Regions from separate parts of the Pantoea agglomerans genome, predicted to be linked through region 1. Evidence: predicted binding sites of a transcription regulator. Region 1 holds the regulator's gene; the other holds the start of a gene.

The links. Region 1 encodes CRP, which controls carbon source genes, mostly activating them, when cyclic AMP is high. Its sites were predicted from a motif close to ATGTGANNNNNNTCACAT; they were not measured.
Region 2: msrB (peptide-methionine (R)-S-oxide reductase MsrB) is a predicted target of CRP. The motif match lies at 9,237-9,254, and genes of this name have one in related genera.

What each region holds. Positions count from the first base shown of each region.
Region 1 is NZ_CP083809.1:290,722-305,911, forward strand. It holds gene LB453_RS03755 (phosphoglycolate phosphatase) at 1-251, shown strand, start outside; gene trpS (tryptophan--tRNA ligase) at 265-1,269, shown strand; gene cysG (siroheme synthase CysG) at 1,393-2,757, opposite strand; gene nirD (nitrite reductase small subunit NirD) at 2,843-3,169, opposite strand; gene nirB (nitrite reductase large subunit NirB) at 3,166-5,706, opposite strand; gene tsgA (MFS transporter TsgA) at 5,920-7,098, opposite strand; gene ppiA (peptidylprolyl isomerase A) at 7,361-7,933, shown strand; gene LB453_RS03790 (YhfG family protein) at 8,046-8,228, shown strand; gene LB453_RS03795 (putative adenosine monophosphate-protein transferase Fic) at 8,215-8,811, shown strand; gene LB453_RS03800 (aminodeoxychorismate synthase component II) at 8,853-9,428, shown strand; gene LB453_RS03805 (aspartate aminotransferase family protein) at 9,517-10,737, shown strand; gene LB453_RS03810 (YccS/YhfK family putative transporter) at 10,738-12,813, opposite strand; gene crp (cAMP-activated global transcriptional regulator CRP) at 12,872-13,504, opposite strand; gene LB453_RS03820 (OsmC family protein) at 13,806-14,210, shown strand; gene LB453_RS03825 (phosphoribulokinase) at 14,436-15,190, opposite strand, start outside.
Region 2 is NZ_CP083809.1:1,756,209-1,771,398, reverse strand. It holds gene purU (formyltetrahydrofolate deformylase) at 1-113, shown strand, start outside; tRNA gene LB453_RS11035 (tRNA-Tyr) at 259-343, shown strand; tRNA gene LB453_RS11030 (tRNA-Tyr) at 389-473, shown strand; RNA gene LB453_RS11025 (RtT sRNA) at 518-645, shown strand; gene xthA (exodeoxyribonuclease III) at 837-1,643, shown strand; gene LB453_RS11015 (YnjH family protein) at 1,673-1,978, opposite strand; gene LB453_RS11010 (DNA topoisomerase III) at 1,978-3,897, opposite strand; gene LB453_RS11005 (NAD(P)H nitroreductase) at 4,074-4,625, opposite strand; gene sppA (signal peptide peptidase SppA) at 4,798-6,657, shown strand; gene ansA (asparaginase) at 6,742-7,755, shown strand; gene pncA (bifunctional nicotinamidase/pyrazinamidase) at 7,773-8,381, shown strand; gene LB453_RS10985 (YeaC family protein) at 8,424-8,705, opposite strand; gene msrB (peptide-methionine (R)-S-oxide reductase MsrB) at 8,709-9,119, opposite strand; gene gapA (glyceraldehyde-3-phosphate dehydrogenase) at 9,461-10,456, shown strand; gene LB453_RS10970 (D-hexose-6-phosphate mutarotase) at 10,532-11,407, shown strand; gene LB453_RS10965 (aldo/keto reductase) at 11,539-12,390, opposite strand; gene LB453_RS10960 (MipA/OmpV family protein) at 12,462-13,211, opposite strand; gene yeaG (protein kinase YeaG) at 13,632-15,190, shown strand, end outside.

The sequences.
Region 1 (15,190 bases):
GCGATGACGTCATCGTGAAGAAGCCGCATCCTGCCGCGATTTTTCTGGTGCTGGGCCGTTTCGGCGTGCTGCCGAGCCAGCTGCTGTTTGTCGGCGATTCACGCAACGATATTCAGGCGGCGCAGGCCGCTGGCGTGCCGAACGTCGCCATGACCTATGGCTATAACTACGGCGAGCCGATTGCCGACAGCAAACCTGACTTGACCCTCGACTCTTTTGATGAACTTTTGCCCCTTCTCGGGCTGCACTAATCAGGACACAAGTATGAGCAAACCCATTGTTTTCAGCGGCGCACAGCCGTCCGGCGAACTTACCATTGGCAACTATATGGGTGCGCTGCGTCAGTGGGTGCAGATGCAGGACGATTTCCACTGCATTTACTGCATCGTCGATCTGCACGCGATCACCGTTCGTCAGGATCCGGCGGCGCTGCGCAAGGCGACGCTCGATACGCTGGCGCTCTATCTCGCCTGCGGCATCGATCCCAGCAAGAGCACCATTTTCGTGCAGTCGCACGTGCCGGAACATGCGCAGCTGAGCTGGGTGCTGAACTGTTACGCCTACTTCGGCGAGCTGAGCCGCATGACGCAGTTCAAGGACAAGTCGGCGCGCTACGAAGAGAACATCAACGCGGGGCTGTTTGATTATCCGGTGCTGATGGCGGCGGATATTCTGCTGTACCAGACCAATCAGGTGCCGGTAGGGGAAGATCAGAAGCAGCATCTTGAGCTGAGCCGCGATATCGCGCAGCGCTTCAACGCCCTCTACGGTGATATTTTCCGCGTGCCTGAGCCGTTTATTCCAAAATCGGGTGCGCGCGTGATGTCGCTGCTGGAGCCGACGCGCAAGATGTCGAAATCGGACGATAACCGCAATAACGTCATCGGGCTGCTGGAAGATCCGAAGTCGGTGGTGAAGAAAATTAAACGCGCCGTAACCGACTCCGAAGAGCCGCCGGTCGTGCGTTACGACGTAAAAGAGAAAGCGGGCGTGTCGAACCTGCTCGATATCCTGTCTGGCGTCACCGGCAAAACTATCGCCGAGCTGGAAGCGGAGTTCGAAGGCAAGATGTATGGCCACCTGAAAGGCGCGGTAGCGGACGCGGTATCTGGCATGCTCACCGAGCTGCAGGAGCGCTACCATCGCTATCGCAACGACGAAGCTTTCCTGGAGCAGGTTATGCGCGACGGCGCGCAGAAAGCGCGTGAGCGCGCGCAGGAGACGCTGAAGAAGGTGTATGAAGCGATCGGCTTTGTTGCCGCGCCCTGATTAGATCAAAAAGTCAAAGCGGGAGGCTATCCCGCTTTTTCATTCTGCAGTAAAGCCACCTCATCCGCGCTGGCGCCCTGTTTCAGCCAGCTCACAGGTTTTAAATTCGTTTCCGCGTCCTGCCTAAAACCAGCGCAGCCGATCGCGCAGCGCTACCACGCTGCCGATAATAATCAGCGACGGGCTCTCTACCTGCTGCGCCAGCTCGCTGAGCCGATCCAGCGTGCCGGTCACCACGCGCTGCCGCGTGCTGGTGCCGTTCTCAATCAGCGCCACCGGCATATCCGCGCGCATGCCGTGACGCATCAGCTGCTGCTGAATATGCGGCGCCTGCGACAGCCCCATATAGAACACCAGCGTCTGCTGCTCGGCGGCCAGCTTCTCCCACTCCAGCGCGTTCTTCTGCTGCAGATGGCCGGTCACCAGCCGCACGCTCTGGGCATGATCGCGATGCGTCAGCGGAATGCCGCTGTAGGCTGAGCAGCCTGACGCCGCCGTGACGCCCGGCACCACGCTAAAGGGAATATGGTGCTGCGCCAGCGCCTCCAGCTCCTCGCCGCCGCGGCCAAAGATAAAGGGATCGCCGCCTTTCAGTCGCACCACGCGTTTGCCGCGCTGCGCTTGCTCCAGCAGCAGCTGGTTAATCTGCTCCTGCGGCACACAGTGGTGTCCGGCGCGCTTGCCGACGAAAATGCGCTCTGCGTCGCGGCGCACCAGATTCAGGATCTCCCCGGAGACCAGTCGGTCATAGACAATGACGTCCGCCTGCTGGATCTGCTGCAGCCCTTTCAGCGTCAGCAGCCCCGCGTCGCCCGGCCCGGCACCCACCAGCGTCACTTCGCCCTGAGCGGGCAGCGCCTCGCTGAACAGCGCGTCGACCAGCTCTCCGGCGCGCGCGCCGTCGCCGTTGGCCAGCGTCTGCGCCAGCCGATCGCTGGTGAAAAAGCGCTCCCAGAAAAAGCGCCGCTGCGCCATCGACGCGAAACGCTGCTTAACGCGCGCGCGCAGGGTGCCCGCCAGCGACGCCAGCTGGCCAAGATGCTGCGGCAGCATCGCCTCGATTTTTTCGCGCAGCAGACGCGCCAGCACCGGCGCGCGGCCGCCGGAAGAGACCGCCACCATCAGCGGCGATCGGTCGATAATCGACGGCATAATCGCGCTGGCCTGCTCTGGCGCATCCACCAGATTACAGAAAATGCGGCGCGCTTCGGCGGCCTGCGCCACCTGCTGATTCACCGCATCGTCATCGGTGGCGGCGACCACCAGCCAGCATGCATCCAGCCAGGCGTCGTTGAACGCGCCTGAGATCAGCGTCAGCTCGCCGCTATCGGCCCACTGCTGAAACGCAGGGGAAAAGTGCAGTGCGCCGACATGCAGATCGGCGCCGGCCGCCAGCAGCAGGCGCGCTTTGCGTTCGGCGACATCGCCGCCGCCCACCAGCAAGCAGCGCTTGCCCTGCAGGCGACAAAAAAGAGGAAAGTAGTCCATAGCGCATCCTGAAAGCGAGAGGAGAGGGCTGGCCGCCGACGCGCGGGCGTCGGCGGCGTAGCATAGCATCAGGGCGAGAAGGGGGTCAGGCGCAAACCTCGACCTTGCCCGCGTTGACCCGCACCGGATAGGCGGCGACTGAGCGCGACGCGTCCTCCATGCAGTAGCCGTCGCTGAGGCGAAAACGCTGCTTCTTCAACGGGCTGGCGACCCAGAGGCAGTTTTCATGCTCGGCGATAATGCCGCGCGACAGCACGCTCGCCTGGGCAAAGGGATCGATATTGCTGATGGCGAACAGCTCGCTATTATCGTACGGCCGAAAAATGGCGATCTGCTGGTTATTCACCAGCGCGCATACGCCGGTAGCGGGCAGGATCTGCTGCAGATCGCAGACGGGCGTCCACTGGCTCATACTTCGTTCTCCTCAATCAGGGTAACGGCGATGCGCTCCTCCGGCCGCGCCGGACGATGCTGGCTGCGCTCGGCGACCATCTGCACGTTGGGATCGCGCTGCGGCGCGTTGATAAAGTGGGCGAAGCGCGTCTGCACGGTGGGATCCTCCACCGCCTCTTTCCACTCGCAGCGCACGCGGGCGCGGATCTCGCTCAGTTCCGCCTCCAGTCTGGCGTTGATACCCAGCTTGTCGTCAACGATTACGCTGCGCAGGTAGTCGATGCCGCCCTCCAGGCTCTCCAGCCACAGCGAGGTGCGCTGCAGCCGATCGCCGGTGCGGATATAGAACATCATAAAGCGGTCAAGGTAGGCGATGAGCGTATCGCTATCGAGGTCGGCCGCCAGCAGGTCGGCATGGCGCGGCTTCATGCCGCCGTTGCCGCAGACGTAGAGGTTCCAGCCTTTTTCCGTGGCGATAATGCCGACATCTTTGCCCTGCGCCTCGGCGCATTCGCGCGTGCAGCCGGAGACGCCGAACTTCATTTTATGCGGCGTGCGGATGCCTTTATAGCGATTCTCCAGCGCAATGCCGAAGCCGAGGCTGTCGCCGACGCCGTAGCGGCACCATGTGCTGCCGACGCAGGTTTTCGCCATGCGCAGCGCTTTGGCGTAGGCCTGGCCGGTTTCAAAGCCCGCAGCGATCAGCTGCGACCAGATAGCGGGCAGATCGTCTTTCTGCGCGCCGAACAGGCCGATGCGCTGAGAGCCGGTGATTTTGGTGTAGAGGCTGTAGCGTTCGGCGACCTCGCCAATGACCTTCAGACCCTGCGGGGTGATCTCACCGCCGGGCGAGCGCGGGATCACCGAGTAGGTACCGTCTTTCTGAATATTGCCCAGGAAGAGGTCGTTGCTGTCCTGCAGCGGCGTATGCTGCGGCGCCAGCACAAAGTCGTTCCAGCACGACGCCAGCAGCGACGCTACTGTAGGTTTGCAGACTTCGCAGCCGTAGCCTGTGCCATATTTCGCCAGCAGCGCGTCGAAGGTTTTAATCTCCTCGACGCGGATCAGGTGATAGAGCTCCTGACGCGAGTAGGGGAAGTGGGCGCAGAGATGGTTGTTGACCTCAATGCCCTGACGGCTCAGCTCGGCGTTCAGCACCTGGGTGACCAGCGGAATGCAGCCGCCGCAGCCGGTGCCGGCGCGCGTTTCGCTCTTGAGCGCAGCGACGGTGTGACAGCCGGCCTGAACCGCCTTGATGATATCCCCTTTGCTGACGTCGAAGCAGGAGCAGATCTGCGCGCTGTCCGGCAGCGACTCGACGCCCATTACCGGTTTTTCACCGCTGCCGGCGGGCAGGATCAGACCCTCTGGGTTTTCCGGCAGCGGGATAGCGTTGAGCGCCAGCTGCAGCAGATTGCCGTAGTCGCTGGTATCGCCCACCAGCACCGCGCCGAGCAGGGTTTTGCCATCGGCGCTGACGACCAGGCGTTTGTAGATGGAGCGGCTTTCATCCAGCCAGACGTAGCTGCGCGCGCCCGGCGTACGGCCGCGCGCGTCGCCAATGCCGCCGACGTCCACGCCCAGCAGCTTGAGTTTGGCGCTCATATCGGCGCCCTGGAAGAGGCTGTCGCGGCCGGTTAAGGCGTCACTTGCGACCTGCGCCATTTTATAGCCCGGCGCCACCAGGCCGAACACGCGATCCTGCCAGGCGGCGCACTCGCCGATGGCGTAGATCGCCGGATCGCTGGTGCGGCAGCGGTCGTCTACGGCGATACCGCCGCGCTGGCCGAGCGCCAGGCCGCACTGCTTCGCCAGCTTGTCCTGCGGACGAATGCCGGTGGAGAAGACGATAAAGTCCACGTCCAGCGTGCTGCCATCGGCGAACTCCAGCGTTTTGCCGCCTGCGGCGTGATGCACGATCTGGCGGGTATTTTTGCTGGTGTGCACCTGCACGCCCATCTCTTCGATTTTTCGCCGCAGCAGCTCGCCGCCCTGAACGTCGAGCTGCTCCGCCATCAGCACCGGCGCGAACTCAATCACGTGGGTTTCAACACCCAGGTTTTTTAGCGCGCCGGCGGCTTCGAGGCCGAGCAGGCCGCCGCCGATTACCGCGCCGCGTTTGCTGCGGCGCGCGCAGGCCTCAATGGCGTTAAGATCTTCGATGGTGCGATAGACGAAGCAGTCTGCGCCTTCCGCGCCGGCTATCGGCGGGACCCAGGGATAGGAGCCGGTGGCGAAAATCAGCGTGTCGTAACTTACCGCGCGGCCGGTATTGGAGTGGATCAGCTTCTCGTCGCGGTTGATGGTGATGGCGCGCTCGCCCAGCAGCAGGTTGACCTGATGTTTTTCGTAATAGCCTTCGCGGACCAGAGAGAGCTCTTCGGCGGTATGGTGAGAGAAGTAAGCGGAAAGGTGAACGCGGTCATAGGCGACGCGGGGCTCTTCACAGAAGACGGTTAACGCAAACCGATCGGGTTCGGCTTTGTCGATCAGTTCCTCAATAAAGCGATGCCCAACCATGCCGTTACCGATAACGACGACATTGTGCTTGCTCATGCTTGCCTCAAGATTGCGGGAATTGAGGCTACAATAGCGCGCCGTTTTTAGCTGATATTGATATACATCAAGCGCCTTCCTGTATACCTATTTTGAGTTATATTGCTGTTTCTGAAGCACTTTTTGTAAGTTGTTTGATTTACTGAGAAAAAGCGCTGGATCACATTTTCCGCAGGCGGAAAAGAAGAGGGCGGCCTGAGCCGCCCTGTTGCATTAGTGCATAACGTGGCCATGCTGGCGATGTCGGGTGACAAAGCCCAGCAGCACGCACATCACGAACACCACGGCGTAGAGACCGTTCGCCGTCAGCAGTGCAGCGTGAACGCCGCTCTGCTTCACGATCGGGCTGGTCACCACGAAGGTCAGCATGGTGCCGACGGTGCCGCAGGTGAGAATAAAGTTCACCAGCTTGGGCGAGGCGACTTTGGTCTGCAGCGAGCCGAGGGTAATAATGGTGGTGTAGATGGCGCTGGAGCTAAAGCCCAGAATCATAATCACCCAGCGCAGCATGCTGGCGTCCGTGGCGCTGACGAACCAGTACATCAGCAGCGTCGCCAGACCCGCCAGCACCATCAGGATGCGTTGCAGATCGAAGAAGCGCAGCAGGAAGCTGAAGACCCACATGCCGATCATATAGGCGGTCCAGAAGTTGCCGACCAGCTGGCCTGCGCTGGCGATATCCATGCCCATGGTCTTGGTCGCATACTCCGGCACCCAGGAGATAAAGCCGAGCTGGCCGAGGATATAGCAGAGCGCGGCCACCGAGAGAAACAGCACGCCAACGCCCCATTTCTCTTTCTCCGCCGTCGGGCTGTTTTCCGGCTTGCGCAGCACCGGGAACTCGACGCACAGCGTCAGGATGAAAATGGCAACGTAGATAATCCCGATGCAGACATAGACCCAGTACCACGGCAGCGCGCGCGCCAGCAGGATACCGGCCAGCACCGGAAAGAGCGTGCCGGCCATGCTGAAGAAGGAGTCGGTAAACAGCAGGCGCGAGCCGCGCTGGCGGCCTTCATACAGATGGGTGATCAGGAAGGTGCCGATCGACATGGTGATGCCGCTGACCACGCCCAGCACGAACATGCAGAGCGAGAAGACAGAGAGATCGCGGCTGGTCATCAGGCCCAGCACCGCCAGCACCATCAGAATAAAGCCGAAAATCAGCTGGCGCTTCAGCGGCACGATGACCATCAGCCAGGCGTTCAGAAATACCGAAACCAGAATACCGGCGTTCAGGAAGGTAAAGGTATTTCCCATGCTTTCAATCGGCAGCTGGAAATCCTTCGCGATGTCGCCCATGACCATGCCGGTAACGATCACCAGCGCGCCGGTCAGCGCGTACGAGAAAAAGCTTATCCAGGTAAGCCCGATACGATTACGATTTGTCATGTTGTGAACCTGTGGAAACCAGAGAGGGCGGCGTAAAACTGTCAGAAAGTGTAAACGGAACTGTGATCTTAATAAATAAAGACTGAAAATCCGATTTCATATTTCATTCATAATGTGATTTGCATCACGAAAACGTTTGCGCGAGCCATTCTTGCGGCCTGAGCAACCCGTGCGTAAATAACGGTAAAACGCTGGCTCTTGTATTTTATGCTCTTTACAATCAGTCTCGTTAAAAGCTGCTCTCCAAGGTAAGGACTCATTCATGCTTAAACGTACTCTTACAGCGGCGATCGCCCTGTTTGCGCTCTCCTCCGTTTCCGCTTCGGCACTGGCCGCCAAAGGCGATACGCACGTCCTGTTAACCACGTCTGCCGGTAATATCGAACTCGAACTGAATAACCAAAAAGCGCCGGTATCGGTGAAGAACTTCGTCGACTACGTTAACAGCGGTTTTTACAACAACACGATTTTCCATCGCGTGATCCCGGGCTTTATGGTGCAGGGCGGCGGTTTCACCACCGATATGCAGCAGAAGCAGACCAATGCGCCGATCAAGAATGAAGCGGACAACGGTCTGCGTAACCTGCGCGGCACCATCTCTATGGCGCGCACCGCCGATAAAGACAGCGCCACCAGCCAGTTCTTTCTTAATGTCGCCGATAACGCCTTCCTCGACCACGGCCAGCGCGACTTCGGCTACGCGGTATTTGGTAAAATTGTGAAAGGCATGGACGTAGCCGAGAAAATTTCTCAGGTGCCGACCAAAGATGTCGGCCCCTATCAAAATGTGCCGGTAAAACCGGTAGTTATCCTTTCTGCCAAAGTCCTGCCCTGACCTGTAGCGCCGCCATCCTCTGGCGGCCTCGCCTTGTCCGTCTCCGGCAAAGGAAAAATTTGCTCCTATACTCAGCTTTCGAGAGTGTGGACAACCCTGAGCAGGAGGCGGCATGGCAAACAAACTCACCGAGAAACAGAAAAATACGCTCTGGCAGCAGCGACGCGTCGCCAGCTATCAGGCGAGCTGTCGGCTGGACGGCTTAACCCTGGCGGAGCCCGCCAGCGCTTATGAACAGGCTGACGCGGCCGAAGCGCGGCTCGATTCGCTGAGGAGGCAGTATGGCGCCGAATAGCAGCGTTGCCCGCGATCCCTATCTGTGGCAGAACGACGACGTGCTGAAAAACCGTCTGGATATCCACGACGCTGCCCAGCTGCGCAAGGCGGAGCTGGCGTTCAGCGCCGCGCGCCTTGCCACGCTGGAGCTGGGCCCGGCCACCATTGGTCTGCCTTTCCTGCGCCATATTCACCGCACGCTGTTCCAGGATGTCTACGCCTGGGCGGGCGAGCTGCGCACCATCGATATCTGGCGCGACGACACGCCGTTTTGCCACTTCGAGTACATCGAAAAAGAGGGCAATACGCTGATGGACGCGCTGGAAGAGGAAGAGGGGCTGCGCAACCTGGAGCAGACGGATTTCGTGGCGCGCATCGCGCACTACTACTGCGAAATTGCGATGCTGCATCCGTTCCGTGAAGGTAACGGGCGCGCCCAGCGCATCTTCTTCGAGCAGCTGGCGCTGCACGCCGGCTATTTCCTGGCGTGGCAGAACGTCGAGCCGGCGCAGTGGCACGAGGCTAACCAGGCGGGGGCGGATGGCGATCTGGCGCCGCTGGAGGCGGTATTCGCCAGCATCGTGAGTCGCGCCAGCCTGTAAAACGCGTAGAATAGCGGCGGTTTTCTCAGTCAGGACGGACTATGCTGCTGCTAATCGACAACTATGACTCCTTTACCTGGAATCTTTATCAGTACTTCTGCGAGCTTGGCGCGCAGGTACGCGTAGTTCGCAACGACGCCATCACGCTGGAAGAGATGGCGGCGCTGCCGCTGTCGCATCTGGTGATTTCGCCGGGGCCCTGCACCCCTGACGAGTCAGGCATTTCGATGGCGGCGATTCGCCACTTCGCCGGGCGCATTCCCGTGCTCGGCGTCTGCCTGGGTCACCAGGCGATCGCCCAGGCCTACGGCGCGAAGATAGTGCGCGCCCGTCAGGCGATGCACGGCAAAACCTCCGCTATCGCCCACAATCAGCGCGGCGTGTTCCGCAACCTCAACCATCCGCTGACCGTTACGCGCTACCACTCTCTGATCGTGGCGTGGGACTCATTGCCTGACGAGTTCGAAGTGACCGCCTGGAGCCTGAAAGCGGGCGAGCCGGATGAGATTATGGGTTTTCGCCACCGCGAGATGGCGCTGGAGGGCGTGCAGTTTCATCCGGAAAGCATTCTGAGCGAGCAGGGGCACCAGCTGCTGCGTAATTTTCTTGAATCCTGAAGTTATGTTTGCCTTTGACTGATTTATTATGCATATTTTATGACTATTATTTCACTGTGGCTTAATAAATAATCAAAGGTGGTCGTCGATGGCAGCGGAGAAAATTGCGGTAACGCGGGAAACGTTCGATAACGTCATTTTGCCTGTTTATGCACCCGCGCAGTTCGTGCCGGTCAAAGGCAAGGGCAGCCGCGTCTGGGATCAGCAGGGCAGAGAGTATATCGACTTCTCCGGCGGCATCGCCGTTACGGCGCTGGGCCACTGTCATCCGGCGCTGGTGGAGGCGCTGAAAACCCAGGGCGAAACCCTGTGGCATCTGAGCAACGTCTTTACCAACGAGCCTGCGCTCCGCCTCGCCAGCAAGCTTATCGACGCCACCTTCGCCGATCGCGTCTTCTTCGCCAACTCCGGCGCGGAAGCGAACGAGGCCGCTTTCAAGCTGGCGCGCTACTACGCCTGCCAGCGCCACAGCCCGTTTAAAAGCAAAATCATCGCCTTCCACAACGCCTTTCACGGCCGCACGCTGTTTACCGTTTCCGTCGGCGGCCAGCCGAAATACTCCGACGGCTTCGGGCCGAAACCGGCGGATATTGTGCACGTTCCCTTTAACGATCTCGACGCGGTAAAAGCGGTTATCGACGACCATACCTGCGCCATCGTGGTCGAGCCGATTCAGGGCGAGGGCGGCGTGATGCCCGCTACGCCAGAGTTTATGCAGGGGCTGCGCGCGCTGTGCGATAAGCATAATGCGCTGCTGGTGCTGGATGAGGTGCAGAGCGGCATGGGGCGCAGCGGCAAGCTGTTCGCCTATGAGCACTACGGCGTGACGCCAGATATTCTTACCACCGCCAAAGCCCTGGGCGGCGGCTTTCCGGTCAGCGCCATGCTGACGACCCATGATATCGCCTCTACCATGTCGCCGGGGGTACACGGCACCACCTACGGCGGTAACCCGCTCGCCTGCGCGGTCGCGGAAGCGGCGCTGGATGTGATCAATACGCCAGAGGTGCTGGAAGGCGTTCAGGCGCGGCGCGAGCAGTTTGTCGCGGCGCTGAAGGCGCTCGACGCGAAGCGGGATCTCTTCTCAGATATTCGCGGCAAAGGGCTGCTGATTGGCGCGGCGCTGAAGCCGCAGCACGCCGGTAAAGCGCGCGACATTCTTAACGCGGCGGCGGCGGAAGGGCTGATGGTGCTGGTGGCGGGCACCGACGTGATCCGGTTTGCGCCGTCGCTGGTAATTGAGCCCACCGATATCGAAGAGGGCATGGCGCGCTTCGCCCGGGCGGTAGAGCGCGCGCTGTCGGCCTGATTACCCTTTCCGTAAATGTCTTATCAGCCAGCGACCGTGGTGCGGCCGCTGGCTCCAGGCCAGTGACGAGATGGTATGCATAACGTTGAGGTGCTCCAGAATGCGCTTCACATGCTGTTCCAGAATCGTCGTCGGCCCCTCATCCAGGTTCTCCACGCCCGCCATCACGTTGGTCTGCGATCCCGGCCCGTCATATTCCAGCCGCTGCTGGCAGCGTTGCAGCGCGATTTCGCACGACTGCAGATAGCGCTGCGCCAGATCCGACGTCAGCATGGTGTGCTCACGGGCGAGGATCGTCATGGCGTTGATATGCTCGACGATAAACTGGCTGTGCGTGACCCACAGGCGCATATCTTTCAGGTACTGCGCGTTAAAGCCCGGCTCCTGCATCGCCTGATTGAGCGAGTTGAACAACGCATTGTGCGCCTGATTAACCTGCATACGCTGATACGCCAGCTGCTTCGCCTCCTGCTCCGGCCCCAGCAGCATCCGTAGCGCATCCTGATAGGCTTCCAGCGCGTCGTGGGCGTTTTGACGCAGCAGTCCGCTTTGCCACTGCGGCCACAGCCACAGCATGCCGCCGAAGGCGATCAGGCAGCCCATCAGCGTGTCCATCAGGCGCGGCAGTAAAAACTGCGCGCCGTTCAGCGACAGCAGCTGCAGCGAATAGACCGCCGTCACGGTAAAGCCGATCATCGACCAGCCGTAGTATTTGCGCGTTACCAGATAGCTAACCAGCGTTACCGCCAGCATAAACAGCAGCACCAGCGATTCCGGCACCGCGAAGCGCAGCGAGGCGGCGGCGATTACCAGGCCGGCGAAGGTGCCCAGCGCCCGGTGCTGGATGCGCACCCGCGTGGCGCTGTAGCCGTTCTGGCTGACAAACATAATGGTCATCAGGATCCAGTAGGGCTTGGGAATATCGAACAGCATCGCCAGCGCGCTGCCGAACATCAGCATCACGGCGAAGCGCGCGGCGGTGCGCAGCGCGGCGGACTTCAGCGACAGATAGCTGCGCAGCGCGGGCAGCAGCGGCAGGCGGCGCTGGCGGTCGGTCATCAGGTCGCGCTGATAGAGCGGCTTTTGCGTGCGCAGCACGCGCGCGATGCGGCTGAAGTGGTAGTAGCAGAAGTGGCCTACCGGATTATCGGGGTGCTGACGGGCGATCTTCTCCAGCGCGCCGAGCGGCTTCTCCATATCGAAACGGCTCGGCAGCTGGTGATAAAGGATGGCGTCGGCCAGGGCGCGCAGCCGCGCCGAGATAATTTTGGCGTTCCAGCGGATCACCGCTTCCGCATGGCTGCGCTCCACCAGCTTCTGCACCTCTTCCGGCTGGTGCAGGCTGACGGAGATATGCTCCTGCAGGTCGAGCGCCACCTGAAACGCGCGCGTCAGCCGCTTATGGCTGTTGTCGCGGCTGGCGGAGAGCATATGCATCTGCTGATAGCAGGTGTTGATCAGATCGACCGCTTTCTGCTGGCGCGCCAGCAGCGGGGGCAGCGCTTTTTCCGGATCGGTGAGCTGGGTCAGCAGGGTATATTTCGCGTCGCAGTAGTCCGCCAGTTCGCGGTAGATCAGGCTCAGGGTTTCGCGCATCGGCTGCTCTTTCCACAGCCAGAACCAGAACCAGTTAAAGAGCCCGTACCAGAGCGTGCCGCCGATATAGAGCAGCGGGGGCACGTAGATCGGCATGCGGCCAATCAGGCTCAGGGTAAAGATAGCCGCCACCAGCGTGCCGGAGAGCAGGCGGCCGTGAAGCGGGCTGATTTCGCCGGTGACGCCCAGCAGCAGCGGCAGCGCAAAGAGCACGACAGGCAGCGGCACGCCTTTCAGGGTTAACAGCTGGATCAGAAAGCTGCCGAGGGCGAACAGCGAGCCGCCAACGATCAGACGCTTAAAGAAGCGCTTATGGGGCGTATCCAGACCCGCAACGTTGCAGCAGGCGGGCACAAGAGAGAAGAGCAGGCCTTTTTGCAGATCGCCGAACAGCCAGCCGAGCGCCACCGGAATGCAGAGCACCAGCGTCTGCCGCAGGGCATAGTTAACTTCGGGGTGATAGATGATTCGACGCCACATCACTTCACTACAGGCAGTAACGGCGTGACGGTAACATCACGCCGTGAGTGAGAGGAAATCAGCGGGTGCCGTAAACGACAATGGTTTTGCCGTGTGCGGAAATCAGGTTCTGGTCTTCCAACATTTTCAAAATGCGGCCCACGGTTTCGCGTGAGCAACCAACGATTTGGCCAATTTCCTGACGAGTAATTTTGATTTGCATGCCGTCGGGATGCGTCATGGCGTCTGGCTGCTTCGCCAGGTTAAGCAGGGTTTGTGCAATACGTCCGGTCACGTCGAGGAAAGCTAAATTGCCCACTTTTTCCGAGGTAACCTGCAGACGGCGCGCCATCTGCGAAGAGAGACGCATTAAAATATCCGGGTTCACCTGAATAAGCTGACGGAATTTCTTGTAGGAAATTTCCGCTACTTCGCACGCGGTTTTCGCGCGTACCCAGGCGCTACGCTCCTGGCCTTCTTCAAACAGGCCAAGCTCGCCGATAAAATCACCCTGATTCAGGTAAGAGAGGATCATCTCTTTGCCCTCTTCATCTTTGATCAGCACCGCAAGGGAACCTTTCACGATGTAGTAGAGGGTTTCAGCCTTCTCACCCTGATGAATCAGCGTACTTTTGGATGGATATTTGTGAATATGGCAATGGGACAGGAACCATTCGAGTGTAGGGTCTGTTTGCGGTTTGCCGAGAACCATTCGCTATTATCCTCTGTTGTAATCGTGCCCAAAACGCGGGGGGAACTTGTCCCTGCAAGGCGATGAAAGCTTTAAGCGTTTCCCCTAAAGGAGATTATTCGGGCCTTATTTTGCGCCAGGCGCTTGATGTGTCCCGTCTTCGTCCTTAACAGAACGAACTATTTTCAGCACTGTTTGTAGCACAGCTTTTGCCGACTGTCTTCTGTTGTCTCGCTTCAGCAAAGGGGGGATTACTCTGGATTGCTGTTTGCCAGGTGAACGCGTACTCTGGCGGCAAAAGGGCTATTCTTGAGGTGGAAACATGCAGGCAAGAGTGAAGTGGATCGAAGGATTAACCTTTCTCGGCGAGTCGGCGTCAGGGCATCAGATCCTGATGGACGGTAACTCCGGCGATAAAGCGCCAAGTCCAATGGAAATGGTGCTGATGGCGACGGGCGGCTGTAGCGCCATCGATGTGGTTTCCATATTGCAGAAGGGCCGCAACGAGGTAGTGGACTGTGAGGTGAAACTGACCTCGGAGCGTCGTGAAGAGGCGCCGCGCCTGTTTACCCATATCAATCTGCATTTTGTGGTGACCGGCAAGGCGCTGAGCGATAAAGCCGTGGCGCGCGCGGTAGATCTCTCGGCGGAAAAATATTGTTCGGTGGCGTTGATGCTGGGCAAGGGCGTTGAGATTACCCATAGCTATGAAGTGGTCGCGCTGTAAAAAAGCGCACTGTACGTAAGGAGCGGGTGGCAAGGGCCGAAGAGCAAAGCGTCCCGCGCCATGGACAAAAACGCCGGGAGCGTTTTTGAACAACGCAACGCGTTGGCCCGTTTACGGGCGCCCCTCAAGGATGAGGGGCGTATACGCGCGGGCCGAGCTGGCAGGGAGGCCGTTTTTTGCGTCTTTGCGATCGGGCCTTGCTACCCGCGACCGCGCCAGACCTGGTCAGGCGATCTGCTTGCCTTCCATCAGCCGCTGCACCAGCGGCGCCATAATCAGCTCCATCGCCAGACCCATCTTGCCGCCCGGCACCACCAGCGTATTCATATGCGAAATAAACGAGCCCTGCAGCATCGCCAGCAGATAGGGGAAGTCGATATTCTCCAGCCCGCGAAAGTGAATAACCACGAAGCTCTCATCCAGCGACGGAATTTCGCGCGCGGCAAACGGGTTTGAAGTATCAACGGTCGGCACGCGCTGGAAGTTAATATGGGTGCGTGAAAACTGCGGCGTAATGAAGTTGATGTAATCCTCCATCGAGCGCACCACCGAGTCCATCACCGCCTCGCGTGAGTGGCCGCGCTCGCTGGTGTCGCGCACCAGCTTCTGGATCCACTCCAGGTTAACGATCGGCACCACGCCCACCAGCAGGTCGACCTTCTCCGCCACGTTATGCTGCTGCGTCACCACGCCGCCGTGCAGCCCTTCATAAAACAGCACGTCGGTATTTTCCGGCAGCGGCTGCCAGGGCGTAAAGGTGCCGGGCACCTGATTCCAGGGCACGGCTTCGTCGTAGGTGTGCAGATATTTGCGCGACTGCCCTTTGCCCGCGTTGCCGTAGTCGGTAAAGGTCTGCTCCAGCAGGCCGAAGTCGTTGGCCTCCGGGCCGAAATAGCTGATATGGCGTCCTAAATCGCGCGCCTTACGGATCGCCATATCCATTTCTGGCCGCGTATAGCGGTGGAAGCTGTCGCCCTCCA
Region 2 (15,190 bases), 1.5 Mb from region 1:
AAGAGATGATGCGTGCCGGACGCGACGTGGAGAAAAACGTGTTAAGCCGTGCGCTCTATAAAGTGCTGGGCCAGCGCGTATTTGTTTACGGCAACCGCACGATTATTCTTTAAGCGCATCGGGCGCTGAATTGTCTGTGAATTCAGCGCCACGGGCAAAAAGTGGGCAAACGGTTCACATTTTTTAGCTGGGCGCTTTACACGCCGACCGCATTTGGTATGATGCGCCCCGCTTTAAGGCACAATGATTCAGGCCAGTGGTGGGATTCCCGAGCGGCCAAAGGGAGCAGACTGTAAATCTGCCGTCACAGACTTCGAAGGTTCGAATCCTTCTCCCACCACCATCTGAATCATATCTTCGCCTTAACGGTCATTATCAGCATATCCCAGGTGGGATTCCCGAGCGGCCAAAGGGAGCAGACTGTAAATCTGCCGTCACAGACTTCGAAGGTTCGAATCCTTCTCCCACCACCATCCTTGCATTATCTCCCCCTGTTTAACGCACTCTCCTGATTTACCTGACAGACTCAGGGAGAAGGATGAGAAGCTTCGACCGAAGGTTCGGGTCGAGCAGAGCGAGACAACGTGCAACGCGCGGCCCGAAGGGTGAGGCGCAACGCGCCGAATAATCCTTCTCCCACCACCATCCTTGCATTACCTCCCAAATTCAATGTCCTCTCCTGATTTACCTGACAGACTCAGGGAGAAGGATGAGAAGCTTCGACCGAAGGTTCGGGTCGAGCACAGCGAGACAACGTGCACCGCACGCATCCCCATGACTTTTTACTGAAAAATCGCTACCATCCGGCGCAACATTCTCAGCACACTGGTGCAGCCATGAAATTTGTTTCATTCAACATCAACGGGTTGCGCGCCCGCCCCCATCAGCTTGAAGCGCTGGTCGAACAGCATCAGCCTGACGTCATCGGCCTGCAGGAAACCAAAGTCCATGACGATATGTTTCCTCTCGAAGAGGTAGCAAAGCTCGGCTATAACGTCTTTTATCACGGCCAGAAAGGCCACTACGGCGTGGCGCTGATGACCAAAGCGCAGCCCGTGTCAGTGCGTCGCGGCTTTCCCGGCGACGATGAAGAGGCGCAGCGCCGCCTGATTATGGCGGAAATTCCGAGCCCGATAGGCGATATCACGGTGATTAACGGCTACTTCCCGCAGGGCGAGAGCCGCGACCATCCGACTAAATTTCCGGCGAAAGAGAAATTCTATCGCGATCTCCAGGCCTATCTCGAGCAGAGCCTGCTGGCAGACAAGCCGGTGCTGATCATGGGCGATATGAATATCAGCAGCACCGATCTTGATATCGGTATCGGTGAGGAGAGCCGCAAACGCTGGCTGCGCACCGGCAAATGCTCCTTCCTGCCGGAAGAGCGCGAATGGATGGATCGCCTGCTGAAGTGGGGACTGGTAGATACCTTCCGCGACAAAAACCCCGAGGTCAGCGATCGTTTTTCCTGGTTTGACTATCGCTCAAAGGGTTTTGACGACAACCGCGGACTGCGCATCGATCTGCTGCTGGCCAGTCAGCCGCTGGCCGCGCGCTGCGTGGAGACCGGAATCGACTACGCTATCCGCAGCATGGAAAAACCGTCCGACCACGCTCCGGTCTGGTCAACTTTCCAGTTCTGATGCGACGGCGTGGCATTGCGCCACGCCGCTTACTTCACAATTTTCCAGATCAGCGGATTGGTGCCGAGTACCTTTTCGTCACGGGCGCACTGCAGCAGCACTCCCTCTGATTTCACTACCGCCCCTTCGCTGTAGTTGCGGTTCTCGAAAATACAGCACTGCTGACAGCTGGGGGCGCTGGTCTGATTTTGCGTCCAGACTTCAGGCGGCATATCCACCACCACATCCGCACTGCCGCCTGCGCCGTACGCCTGCTGATGGCCGTGCGAAGGGCTGGCGACAACCGGCCCGCTTACCAGCGCCGCGATAAAACATAAGCCTGCGAAATAACGCATTACTCGCTCTCCTTCACTTTTCGTTTCGCCGTCCGTTTGGGACGTTTCTTCTGCCCTGAAGCGGGCAGCCCGCGAAAGGCCATCGCGCTGGGCTGCTGGCGCGCCTGATGGATCAGTTCGGTCAGGGTGCCCACCAGCGGCTGCATAAACTCCTCATAGCGGCACGCCTTTTCGCTGATACGCGTCAGGGTCGATTCCCACTGCGCCGTCATATCGGGACGCGCCGCCAGCTCCGGCAGCGAGTGAATCAGTGCCCTCCCCGCGGGCGTCGCGTTGATATAGCGCCCGTTTTTCACCAGGAACGAACGGCGGAACAGCAGCTCGATAATCCCGGCGCGCGTGGCCTCCGTGCCTAAACCATCGGTCGCGCGCAGCACTTTCTTTAATTCTTTATCCTGCACAAAACGGGCGATGCCGGTCATCGCGGAGAGCAGCGTCGCATCGGTGAACGGGCGCGGCGGCTGCGTCTGCTTCGCCAGCACCTCACCCCGCTCGCACAGCAGCTCATCATCCTTCGCCACCACCGGCAGCGGCGTGCCGTCGTTCTCTTCGTCGCGCTCTTTGCTGCCCAGCAGCGCGCGCCAGCCCGCTTCGGCAAGAAAACGCGCTTTGGCGATAAACTTCCCGCCCGCAATATCCAGCTCAATAACGCATTTGCGGAAGATGGCGTCGGGACAGAACTGCATCAGATACTGACGGGCAATTAGCGCATAAACGTTCTGCTCGTTCTCCGTCAGCCGCACCGCGCTGGCGCGCGCGGTAGGGATAATGGCGTGGTGCGCATCTACCTTTTTGTCATCCCAGCAGCGGTTACGGCGATCGGCGCTAAAGTCGTCCGGCGGCGTCATGGCGCCCGCGTGCGCCTGAATCGCCTTCAGCACCGCATGGCGGCCGGCGAAGTGCTCTTCTGGCAGATAGCGGCAGTCGGAACGCGGATAGGTGATCAGCTTATGGGTTTCATACAGCTTCTGGCAGGTGTCCAGCACCGTTTGCGCGCTCAGTCCATAGCGCTTTGCCGCTTCGATCTGCAGGCTGGAGAGCGAGAACGGCAGCGGCGCGCCCTCGCCTTCACGCTTATCGTTGTAGCTGGTGACCCGTGCGGGCTGTCCGGCGATGCGGGCGACCACGTGATCCGCCAGCGCGCGATGCAGCAGCCGCCCCTCTTCATCCTGCCAGGGTTCACAGGCGTCGCTGGGCACCCAGCTGGCGACGAAGCGCTGCTGGTCCGGCGTGACGATATGGGCTTTAACTTCGAAATAATCTTTGGGGACGAAGTTTTCGATCTCTTCGTCGCGGCGCACCACCAGGCCCAGCACCGGCGTCTGCACGCGGCCCACCGACAGCACGCCGTCATAGCCCGCATTACGGCCCAGCAGCGTCCAGGCGCGCGTCATATTGATGCCGTAAAGCCAGTCGGCACGGGCGCGTGCCAGCGCCGAGACGCAGAGCGGAATAAATTCGCGGTTTTCGCGCAGGCGGCTGACCGCCCGCTGCACCGCCTGTGGATTCAGGTCGTTGATCAGGCAACGCTGCACGCGGTTGCGCTTTTCCGCCGGCATCTGCAGATAGTCGAGCACTTCATCCACCAGCAGCTGACCTTCGCGGTCGGGGTCGCCCGCATGCACCACTTCGCTGGCCTGCTTCAGCAGCTTCTCTATCACCTTAAGCTGCTTCGCCACCGAGGGACGCGGCTGCAGCTGCCATTTTTGCGGGATAATCGGCAGATCGGCCAGCGACCAGCGCGCGTAGCGGCTGTCATAGCTATCCGGCTGCGCCTGCTCCAGCAGGTGCCCGACGCACCAGGTGACGATCTGATCGTCGCCGCAGGCGATAAAGCCCTCTCCGCGACGATGGGGCTGAGGCAACACATCGGCAATGGCGCGGCCCAGGCTCGGTTTTTCCGCAATAAACAAACGCATAAGTCAGAAAGATCCTTTACTTCAGGGTATGAGGGCCATTCGGCTAACGCGACAGAGGCGCAGCGCTATCTTAGACGTTTCCTGATACGGAGGTAAGCTCTGGCGGGTCACATCTGGATCGGTCGCGCAGGATCCGCGCAACCCGCTTCGCTGCACGGAAAGAGCGACCTCGTCGGTTAGAAATAGCTGACAAAGGGTGCGGTATCGGGATGAACCACGGTGGTGCTCGATTTTAACTGCGGCGTGCCGAGATAGAGGAAACCGACGATAGCATCCTGCTCGCGGCAGTTGAAAGCGCTGCGCACGCGCGCATTGTCGGTCCAGGGGCCGCTGCGCCAGATGCCGTTAAAGCCCTGCGCCGCCGCCGCCATCTGCATCGCCATCACCGCGCAGCCCGCCGACACCACCTGCTCCCAGCGCGGCACTTTAGGGTGATCTTCGCAGTGGGCGATAACGGTAATAATCATCGGCGCGCGAAACGGCGAGCGCGCCGCTTTATCGATCGCCTTCTCCTCCAGCTGCGCCTCGCGCGCCGCCTCTTCCAGCAGCGCGCTCAGCCGATCGCGCCCTTCATTCTCAACGATAACGAAACGCCACGGCTGCAGCGACTTATGGTCGGGCGCGCGCATTCCGGCGCGAATAATGTTCTGCAGGCTTTCGCCGGCGGGCGCCGGTTCGGTCAGGCGGGAGGCTGAGCGACGATTAATCAGTAATTCAAGTGCATCCATGATTTTCTCCTGATGTCATAACGCGTTGGCTAATCCTGGCACAGCCTGATCTTTTGTAACAGTCCGCCACGATTTCCTGCTGACATTTTCCACGGCGCTCTTTAGGATGAGGACGACCTGGAAGGCGGAGCCGCGCGGCGACCGCTTTCCGCTAGCGAAAATGGAGAGTCTGATGCGCACATTGTGGCGAATTATTGCCGGTCTGTTCCGATGGACATGGCGAGTGCTGAATTTTATCAGGGAGTTTATTCTCAATCTGTTCCTGATCTTTTTAATCCTGGTGGGCGTCGGCATCTGGCTGCAGGTCAGCGGCTCTGGCAACAGCTCGACGCCGGTACAGCAAGGCGCGCTAAAAGTTGATCTCACCGGCGTGCTGGTGGATAAGCCTTCGGTCAGCAATAAGCTGAGCAAACTGGGGCGTCAGCTGCTGGGCGCCAGCAGCGATCGCCTGCAGGAGAACTCGCTGTTCGACGTGGTGGACGCTATCCGCCAGGCGAAGAACGATAAAAATATCACCGGCATGGTGCTGGATCTGCGCGACTTCGCCGGTGGAGACCAGCCCTCTCTGCAATATGTCGGCAAGGCGCTGCGCGAATTCCGCGACAGCGGCAAGCCCATTTTCGCGCTGGGCGACAGCTATAGCCAGGCGCAGTACTATCTCGCCAGCTACGCCAGCAAAATCTATCTCTCGCCGCAGGGCACGGTCGATCTGCACGGCTTCGCCACCAACGGCCTCTACTATAAGACGCTGCTGGACAAGCTGAAGGTCAACTCCCACGTCTTCCGCGTCGGCACCTATAAATCGGCGGTCGAACCTTTCCTGCGCGACGATATGTCTCAGGCGGCGCGCGACGCCGACAGCCGCTGGGTTGGTCAACTCTGGCAGAACTACCTGAATACCGTGGCGGGCAACCGTCAGATCACCCCGGATCAGCTCTTCCCCGGCGCGGCGGCGGTTATCGCTGGTCTTGAGGCGGTAAACGGCGATACCGCCAAATATGCGCTGAATAACAAGCTGGTAGATGTGCTGGACAGCCGCGCAGCGGCCGATCAGGAGCTGGTGAAAACCTTCGGCTGGGATAAAGCCAGCAACGACTATCACAGCGTCAGCATCTATGACTACAACGTGAAACAGCCGACTCAACAGGATGGCAATATCGCGGTCGTGATGGCGAGCGGTGCGATTATGGACGGCGAAGAGACGCCCGGTAACGTCGGCGGCGACACTACCGCCACGCAGATCCGCGATGCGCGCCTCGATCCTAAAATCAAGGCGATTATCCTGCGCGTGAACAGCCCGGGCGGCAGCGTTACCGCCTCTGAAGCGATCCGCGAAGAGCTGGCGGCGGCGCACGCGGCAGGCAAGCCTGTTGTCGTCTCCATGGGCGGCATGGCGGCCTCAGGCGGTTACTGGATTTCGACGCCGGCGGACTATATCGTCGCGAACCCGAGCACCCTGACCGGCTCGATCGGCATATTCGGCGTAATCAATACGCTGGAGAACAGCCTGGATAGCATCGGCGTGCATACGGACGGCGTCGCCACCTCGCCGCTGGCGGACGTGGCCTCCACCAAAGCGCTGCCAACCGAAGTGCAGCAGCTGATGCAGCTGACGATTGAAAACGGCTACCGCAACTTTGTGGGTCTGGTCGCCGCCTCGCGTCACAAAACGCCAGAGCAAATCGACGCCATCGCGCAGGGGCACGTCTGGACCGGCAGCGATGCGAAAGCCAACGGTCTGGTAGATGCGCTGGGCGACTTTGACGACGCCGTGAAAAAAGCGGGCGAACTGGCGAAGGTGGCGAAGCCTCAGCTCTCCTGGTATCAGGATCAGCCCGGCATGTTCGATATGCTGCTCAGCCAGGTTAACGCCTCGGCGCAGGCGGTGCTGCCGGACACGCTGAAGGCCTGGCTGCCCGCGCCGATGCTGGACGTAATGAGCGCCATGAAGCAGCAGCCTGGCCTGCTGAATAACCTTAACGATCCGCAAAATCGCTATGCGTTCTGTCTGAACTGCGGCGAAGTGCGATGAAGCTCGCAGCCCGGTCGTCGACTGGGCTGCTTTTCCCCCACTTTCCCCTTATACTGCGCGTTTTACGGCAAGTCTGAGTTTCTGATGCAAAAGAAAAATATCTATGTCGCCTATACGGGCGGCACCATCGGCATGCAGCGCTCTGCGCAAGGCTATATCCCGGTTTCAGGTCATCTGCAGCAACAGCTGGCGAATATGCCGGAGTTTCACCGTCCTGAAATGCCTGATTTCACTATCCATGAATACGATCCCCTGATCGACTCCTCCGATATGACGCCCGAAGACTGGCAGTGCATCGCGGAAGATATTCGACAAAATTATGATCGTTACGATGGATTTGTTATCCTGCATGGAACCGATACCATGGCGTTCACCGCCTCGGCGCTGTCGTTTATGCTGGAGAACCTTGCGAAGCCCGTTATCGTTACCGGCTCGCAAATTCCGCTGGCGGAGCTGCGCTCTGACGGTCAGCAGAACCTGCTGAACGCGCTCTACGTGGCGGCGAACTACCCCGTGAATGAAGTATCACTGTTTTTCAACAACCAGCTTTATCGCGGCAACCGCACCACGAAAGCGCATGCGGATGGTTTTAACGCCTTTGCGTCGCCGAACCTCTCCGCTCTGCTGGAGGCGGGCATCCATATTCGCCGGCTGAATACGCCGCCTGCGCCGCAGGGCCAGGGGCCGCTGAAGGTGCATACGATTACGCCACAGCCTATCGGCGTCGTCACCATCTATCCGGGCATCTCGGCAGATGTGGTGCGCAACTTTTTACGCCAGCCGGTAAAAGCGCTGATTCTGCGCTCCTATGGCGTCGGCAATGCGCCGCAGAACGCCGAGTTTCTCGCCGAGCTGCAGCAGGCGAGCGAGCGCGGCATTGTAGTGGTTAACCTGACCCAGTGTATCTCCGGCAAGGTGAACATGGGGGGCTATGCCACCGGCAATGCCCTTGAGCATGCGGGCGTGATAAGCGGATTTGATTTAACGGTGGAAGCCGCGCTAACCAAGCTCCACTTTTTACTGAGTCAGTCGCTCTCCTGCGATGAGATCCGCGCCAGGATGCAGCAAAATTTGCGCGGTGAACTGACCGAAGACTAATTACGGAGCCACCTGTTATGAAGCAGGCCCTCATTATCATCGATATTCAAAACGATTTTTGTCCCGGCGGCCCCATGGCCGTGCATGAAGGCGATATGACCGTGCCGGTCGCCAACCGCTATGCGCGTGAGTTCCGCGCGCGCGGCGAGTGCGTGCTGGCGCTGCAGGACTGGCACCCGGCCAACCACGGCAGCTTCGCCTCGGTGTCGGGCGAGCCGGTCTATACGCTGGGCGAACTCAACGGGCTGGCGCAGATCTGGTGGCCTGATCACGGCATTCAGGGTTCCGCTGGCGCCGAGCTGCATCCCGGCCTTGACCGCAATCTGATCGATGCGGTGTTTCACAAGGGACAGGATGTTGACGTCGACAGCTACAGCGCCTTTTTCGACAACGGCCATCGGCGTAAAACCGAGCTGGATAGCTGGCTGCAGGCGCGCGGCATCACCCATCTGGTTATGCTCGGCATCGCAACGGACTACTGCGTGAAATACAGCGTGCTGGACGCGCTGGAGCTGGGTTATCAGGTGACGGTGGTGAAGGAAGGCTGTCGCGGGGTCAATCTCAGCCCGGAAGACAGCGATATCGCGTTCGCCCAGATGAAGGCGCAGGGCGCGGTGCTGATCTAGCGGACCAGCCTGAATAAGGCCGACGTCACGTCGGCCTTCTGCTCAGTGCAGATTTATGCGCGTAATCTCTGCGTCGATACCGAACTCTTCCTTCAGCTCTCGCTTCGATTTTGTCACCATCTCACCGCCCTTACCGATACTCATATGCTGCGGCGACGCATTGTGGCGCGCCTGATAGAGCATCACCAGCTGCAGGCAGTTATCGCGCTGCTCCTGCGACAGCGCCACGCCGTCCGGCCATTTCCCGGTTTCTACCGCCGTTGCCAGCCGTTCATAAACCTCAGGCGTCATGGCGTCGACCATAGCGTCAAGCTGTTGTTTCATTCTTCACCCCTGCTTCTGGTCGCCCTGCTCGTCGGTAAAGCTCAGCGATGCCGAGTTCACGCAGTAGCGCTCGCCGGTTGGCTGCGGGCCGTCCGGGAAGACGTGTCCCAGGTGTGCGTCGCAGTTATTGCAGCGGATCTCGATGCGGTGCATGCCGTGAGAGTCATCTTCCAGATAGCGAATCGCGTCGTCGCTCACCGGCTGGTAGAAGCTCGGCCAGCCGCAGCCGGAGTCATACTTGGTTTCCGAGAGAAACAGCGGCGCGTTGCAGACCAGACAGTGATAGATGCCTTCCTGCTTGTTGTGCAGAAGCGCGCCGCTAAAAGGCGGTTCCGTACCGCGCTGCTGGGTAACATAGCGCTGCATTTCAGACAATTGCGCAATTTTTGCTTCGGATGCGGTTTCTTTAGCCATTTGAGTGGTTCCGGAGAGTGTCATTCTGAAAAAATCGTCTACTATTCTAACAAATGAATAACATTGCCGGGGCCTTTTTCGTGCTTAGCGGCCATACTTTCCTTTCGCAGCGCAGATTTGTGATATCGATCACCTTTTACTGGCGCTATCCCTTTATATTCAGCGATTGGGTTTTGACATCATCTCAACACGCTTGTTGCGCAAGCGGTTGCGCAACAAATTATTCCTGTCGAACGGATTGACCTGTCGCAACTATTGACACGATTCCGCTTGACGCCTGGTAAGGTTTTTGTAATTTTACAGCCAACCTTTTATTCACTAACAAATAGCTGGTGGAATATATGACTATCAAAGTAGGTATCAACGGTTTTGGTCGTATCGGCCGTATCGTTTTCCGTGCTGCTCAGCAGCGTTCTGACATCGAAATCGTTGCGATCAACGACCTGTTAGACGCGGACTACATGGCATACATGCTGAAGTACGACTCAACGCACGGCCGCTTCAACGGCACCGTTGAAGTACAGGACGGCGCGCTGATCGTTAACGGCAAAAAAATCCGCGTTACCTCTGAGAAAGACCCGGCTAACCTGAAGTGGGACGAAGTAGGCGTTGACGTTGTTGCTGAAGCGACCGGCATCTTCCTGACTGACGAAACCGCACGTAAACACATCACTGCCGGCGCGAAAAAAGTCGTGCTGACCGGTCCGTCTAAAGATGACACCCCGATGTTCGTTCGCGGTGCTAACTTCGACAAATATGCCGGACAGGACATCGTTTCTAACGCTTCCTGCACCACTAACTGCCTGGCACCGCTGGCGAAAGTCATCAACGACAAATTCGGCATCGTCGAAGGTCTGATGACCACCGTTCACGCTACCACCGCTACGCAGAAAACCGTTGACGGCCCGTCTCACAAAGACTGGCGCGGCGGCCGCGGCGCATCTCAGAACATCATCCCGTCTTCTACTGGCGCAGCGAAAGCCGTGGGCAAAGTCCTGCCGGAGCTGAACGGTAAACTGACTGGTATGGCATTCCGCGTACCGACTCCGAACGTCTCTGTTGTAGACCTGACTGTTCGTCTGGAAAAAGCGGCTTCCTACAAAGAAATTTGTGCAGCGATTAAAGCAGCTGCGGAAGGCGAAATGAAAGACGTGCTGGGCTACGTTGAAGACGACGTTGTTTCTACCGATTTCAACGGCGAAGTACTGACTTCTGTGTTCGACGCCAAAGCGGGCATCGCGCTGAACGACAACTTCGTGAAACTGGTTTCCTGGTATGACAACGAAACCGGCTACTCAAACAAAGTTCTCGACCTGATCGCGCTGGTTGCAAAATAAGCAGCCCGGCCATGACAGATAACAAGGGCGACTTCGGTCGCCCTTTTTTTTCGTAGCAACAGGAAGGATTCGGTTATGCAGGATAAAATTTTCTCGCTGCCCGTGGTGAAGCAAATCTCCCCCTACCTCTCGCAGCGTCAGCTGGGCGATCTGCCGGTGATTGTCGTAAGCCACCCTCAGGTGCGTGCTGCGGTGACGCTTCAGGGCGCGCACCTCATCGCCTGGCAGCCGAGCGGCGAAAAGCCGGTTATCTGGCTGAGCGAAAAGTCTCTCTTCGCTCCCGGTAAAGCCATCCGCGGCGGCGTGCCGATCTGCTGGCCGTGGTTTGGGCCGGAAGGCGAGCCAGCGCACGGTTTCGCCCGTAATCAGCCCTGGACGCTGTCGGCGCATGATGAGAACGAAGAAAACGTTATGCTGACCTTCGTGCTGGAAAGCTCGGCGCAGACGAAAAAGCTATGGCCGCATGACTTCACCCTCTTTGCCCGTTTCCGTCTTGGCAGGCACTGCGAAATCGAGCTTGAAGCCCACGGCGATTTCAACGCCACCGGCGCGCTGCACAGCTATTTCCAGGTGGCCGATATCGCGGGCGTAGAGGTAAGCGGGCTGGGGTCGAACTTTATCGATAAGGTAGATAACAACAGCGAACAGACTTCCAGCGGTAAGCAGACCTATCCGGGCCGCATCGACCGTATCTTCACCCAGCCGGAAGATTGCTCACTGATTCAGGACAAGCAGGGGCAGCGCGTGATTGAGGTCTATCACCATCATCACAGCGACGTGGTGACCTGGAACCCTGGCGTCGAGCTCTCCTGCAGCATGGCGGACATGCCCAATGACGGTTATAAGACCATGGTTTGCGTAGAGACGGCCCGCATTTCGAAACCGATGCGCAGCGCGGGTGAAAAACCGGCGCGGCTGGCAACCACCTTCCGTCTGCGGCAGAAAGTTTAAAACAGCTCAGGCGATGGCCTGAATGAAAAGTGGGTGATGCAGATTGCGACGCCTTCCGCACCTGAATGCGCCAGGGGTCGGCGTCACTCAGCACGGCGCCTTACCTGAGTAAGGCGCCTGTTGCTTCAGCGTCAGACGACATCCAGCGGCATCTTGTGCTGCGGCGGCGGAAAGGCTTTATTAATCCGCGCCAGCTCCTCGTCGCTTAGTCTGACGTGCAGCGCAGCGGCATTCTCTTTCACATGCGCCTGCGAACTCGCCTTCGGGATCGCCATAACGCCCTCTTTGCGGATCACCCACGCCAGCAGCAGCTGCGCTACGCTAATGCCCTTCTGTTGTGCAATATCCACCAGCGTCCCGTCCGAAAAGAGCGCCTGACGCAGCCTTCCCGCCTGCGCCAGCGGACAATAGGCCATTACCGGCATCTGATGCTGCTGGCACGCGGGAAGCAGATCGAACTCAATGCCGCGCGATGCGAGATGATACAGCACCTGATTGGTGGCGCAGCGTGGGCCGCCCGGCTCCTCCAGCAGCTCCTGCAGGTCGTCGACGTCAAAATTAGAGACGCCCCAGCGCAGAATTTTGCCCTGCTGCTGCAGCCTCTCCATCGCTCGAATCGTCTCTTCAAGCGGCACGTTGCCGCGCCAGTGCAGCAAATAGAGATCCAGCCGATCGGTGCCGAGCCGCCGCAGGCTGCGCTCGCAGGCGTCAACGGCGTCTGTTTCGCCGGCGTTCCAGGGGTAAACCTTAGAGACGAGAAACGCCTCGTCGCGTCGTCCGCGCAGCGCCTCGCCCACCACCTCTTCCGCACCGCCGTCCGCATACATCTCGGCGGTATCAATCAGCGTTAGCCCCGCATCAAGGCCCGCCTGCAGCGCAGCGACCTCTTCACGGCGGCGCGCGGCCTCCTCGCCCATATACCAGGTGCCCTGACCTATCGCGGGTAGTCGTATGTGGTCATCAAAAGCGATTGCTTTGTCCATCCCATGCTCCTGCATCACATCAGGGCACCCTTTTGGTGCCTGGTTAAGGAATTGCCTCGTAACGGTGCCGATCAGAAGGTATAGCTGATACCGGTCCAGAGGGTGGTCTGCCCGCTCTTGTCGATCATCGGGCTGTCTTTGATCTCGCTGTCAAAACGGGTGTAGCGTCCCACCAGGCTGGCGTTCCACTGCGGCGAGATCTGATAGCTGGCGCTCAGTTCGACGTAAGGAGACCAGCTGTCGTCTGGCTGATAACGGTTGATGCCGGTACGCGCGGACTCATGGCTGGAGACGCCATAGTAGTAGCGGTTCTGATTGGCGCTGTTCCACATCGCCCCGACGCCCGGCGTCAGGCTGAAATCGCCAAAGTTAAAGCGATAAAGGTAGGTCATATCCCAGATAATGCCGTTGCTGTTGTTCAGCACATCACCCAGCAGCGCCGTGCGCAGGATGCCCCACTCCGCCATATGGGTGTAGGTGGCGCCGCCCATCAGCGTCATGCGACGCTTATCAAGACCCTTCATATCGCCGAGGTCGTTATCGCCCGGATCGTACTGCTGCGGTGAACCGAGCAGCGTCAGAGAGAGCTGATTTTGCGGATCTTTCCACAGGTAGTAGCCCCCCTGCAGAGAATGAAACCAGAAGTTATCGCCCTCGTAATTAATAACCGGAACCGGGATATAGCGGTCCTGTCCGCCACGATAGGGAGACTGCGCGTAGAGCACTGATGCACCCAGCGACAAGGATTCCGCAGCGGCGGTGTGAGCAAAAAAAAGAGCACAAATAATCGCGGCAGGCGCGTTAAGTTTGAATTGGTTCACAATTTATTTCTTCCATAAATATAAAAATCAGTACGAAGTTTACCGATTTTCGCTCGCCGGTTTAACCATTATCTGAGGTGCGCTCTGACAGAGCGACTAAAAGCGGCACATCTGCCGGATTCTACTCTCTTTTCCCGTAGGTTGACGCAAAGCTCGCTTTGCAACAATCTGACTTTGTTATTGATATATCGCCAGATAGTAAAATTATGCGGAGGAAATTTCCTAAATGCCTTCTACAGTTAAAAGTAAGCCGTGAGTCTTAGTACGAGCAGAGTGACCATAAGAAGTGTGTACCCCGATAACAATACATCAGGTTGGCATAAGGGTTGCTGTACTCAAATGAGAATATCTTCCGGGAGCTGCATGAGCCTTTAATTACGCTCCTTTACCTGTGCTAAAAACGAAAGGACGGGCATCGCTATGAATATATTCGATCACTATCGTCAGCGTTATGAAGCTGCCAAGGACGAAGAGTTCACACTGCAGGAATTTCTTGCAATCTGTAAGCAGGATCGCAGTGCATACGCCAACGCCGCAGAGCGACTCTTAATGGCTATAGGTGAGCCAGTAATGGTCGATACTGCCCAGGAGCCACGCCTTTCCAGAATATTCTCCAACCGTGTGATTGGCCGCTATCCGGCCTTTGAAGAGTTCTATGGCATGGAAGAGGCTATAGAGCAGATCGTTTCCTATCTGAAACATGCCGCTCAGGGTCTGGAGGAGAGAAAACAGATCCTTTACCTGCTGGGGCCGGTCGGCGGCGGTAAGTCCTCGCTGGCGGAGCGTCTGAAAGCGCTGATGCAGCGCGTGCCTATCTATGTGCTGAGCGCCGACGGCGAACGCAGCCCGGTCAACGATCATCCGCTCTGCCTGTTTAACCCGCAGGAAGACGCCAACATTCTTGAAAAAGAGTACAACGTGCCGCGTCGCTATCTCGGCACCATTATGTCGCCCTGGGCGGCGAAACGGCTGCATGAGTTCGGCGGCGATATCACCCGCTTCAAGGTGGTGAAGGTCTGGCCATCGATTCTTGAACAGCTGGCCATCGCCAAAACCGAGCCTGGCGACGAGAACAACCAGGATATCTCCGCGCTGGTGGGTAAAGTGGATATCCGCAAGCTGGAGAACCACGCGCAGAACGATCCCGACGCCTACGGCTACTCTGGTGCGCTCTGCCGCGCTAACCAGGGGATTATGGAATTCGTTGAGATGTTCAAAGCGCCAATCAAGGTGCTGCACCCGCTGCTGACCGCAACGCAGGAAGGCAACTACAACGGTACAGAGGGGATTTCGGCGCTGCCGTTTAACGGCATCATCCTGGCACACTCCAACGAATCGGAATGGGTAACCTTCCGCAACAACAAAAACAATGAGGCGTTTCTTGACCGTGTTTATATCGTCAAGGTGCCTTACTGCCTGCGCGTTTCCGAAGAGATCAAAATCTACGAGAAACTGCTTAACCACAGTGAACTGGCCACCGCGCCCTGCGCGCCCGGTACGCTGGAAACGCTGGCCCGCTTCTCGATTCTGTCGCGCCTGAAAGAGCCGGAAAACTCCAGCATCTACTCGAAGATGCGCGTCTATGACGGGGAAAGCCTGAAGGACACCGATCCGAAAGCGAAATCCTGGCAGGAGTATCACGACTACTCCGGCGTGGATGAGGGCATGAACGGCCTCTCCACCCGCTTTGCGTTTAAGATCCTGTCGCGCGTGTTTAACTTCGACCACAACGAAGTGGCGGCGAACCCGGTGCATCTCTTCTATGTGCTGGAGCAGCAGATTGAGCGCGAGCAGTTCCCGCAGGAGCAGGCAGAGAAGTATCTGGAGCACCTGAAAGGCTATCTGATCCCCAAATACGCCGAGTTTATCGGCAAGGAGATCCAGACCGCCTATCTGGAGTCCTACTCTGAATATGGCCAAAACATTTTTGACCGCTATGTGACCTACGCCGATTTCTGGATTCAGGATCAGGAGTACCG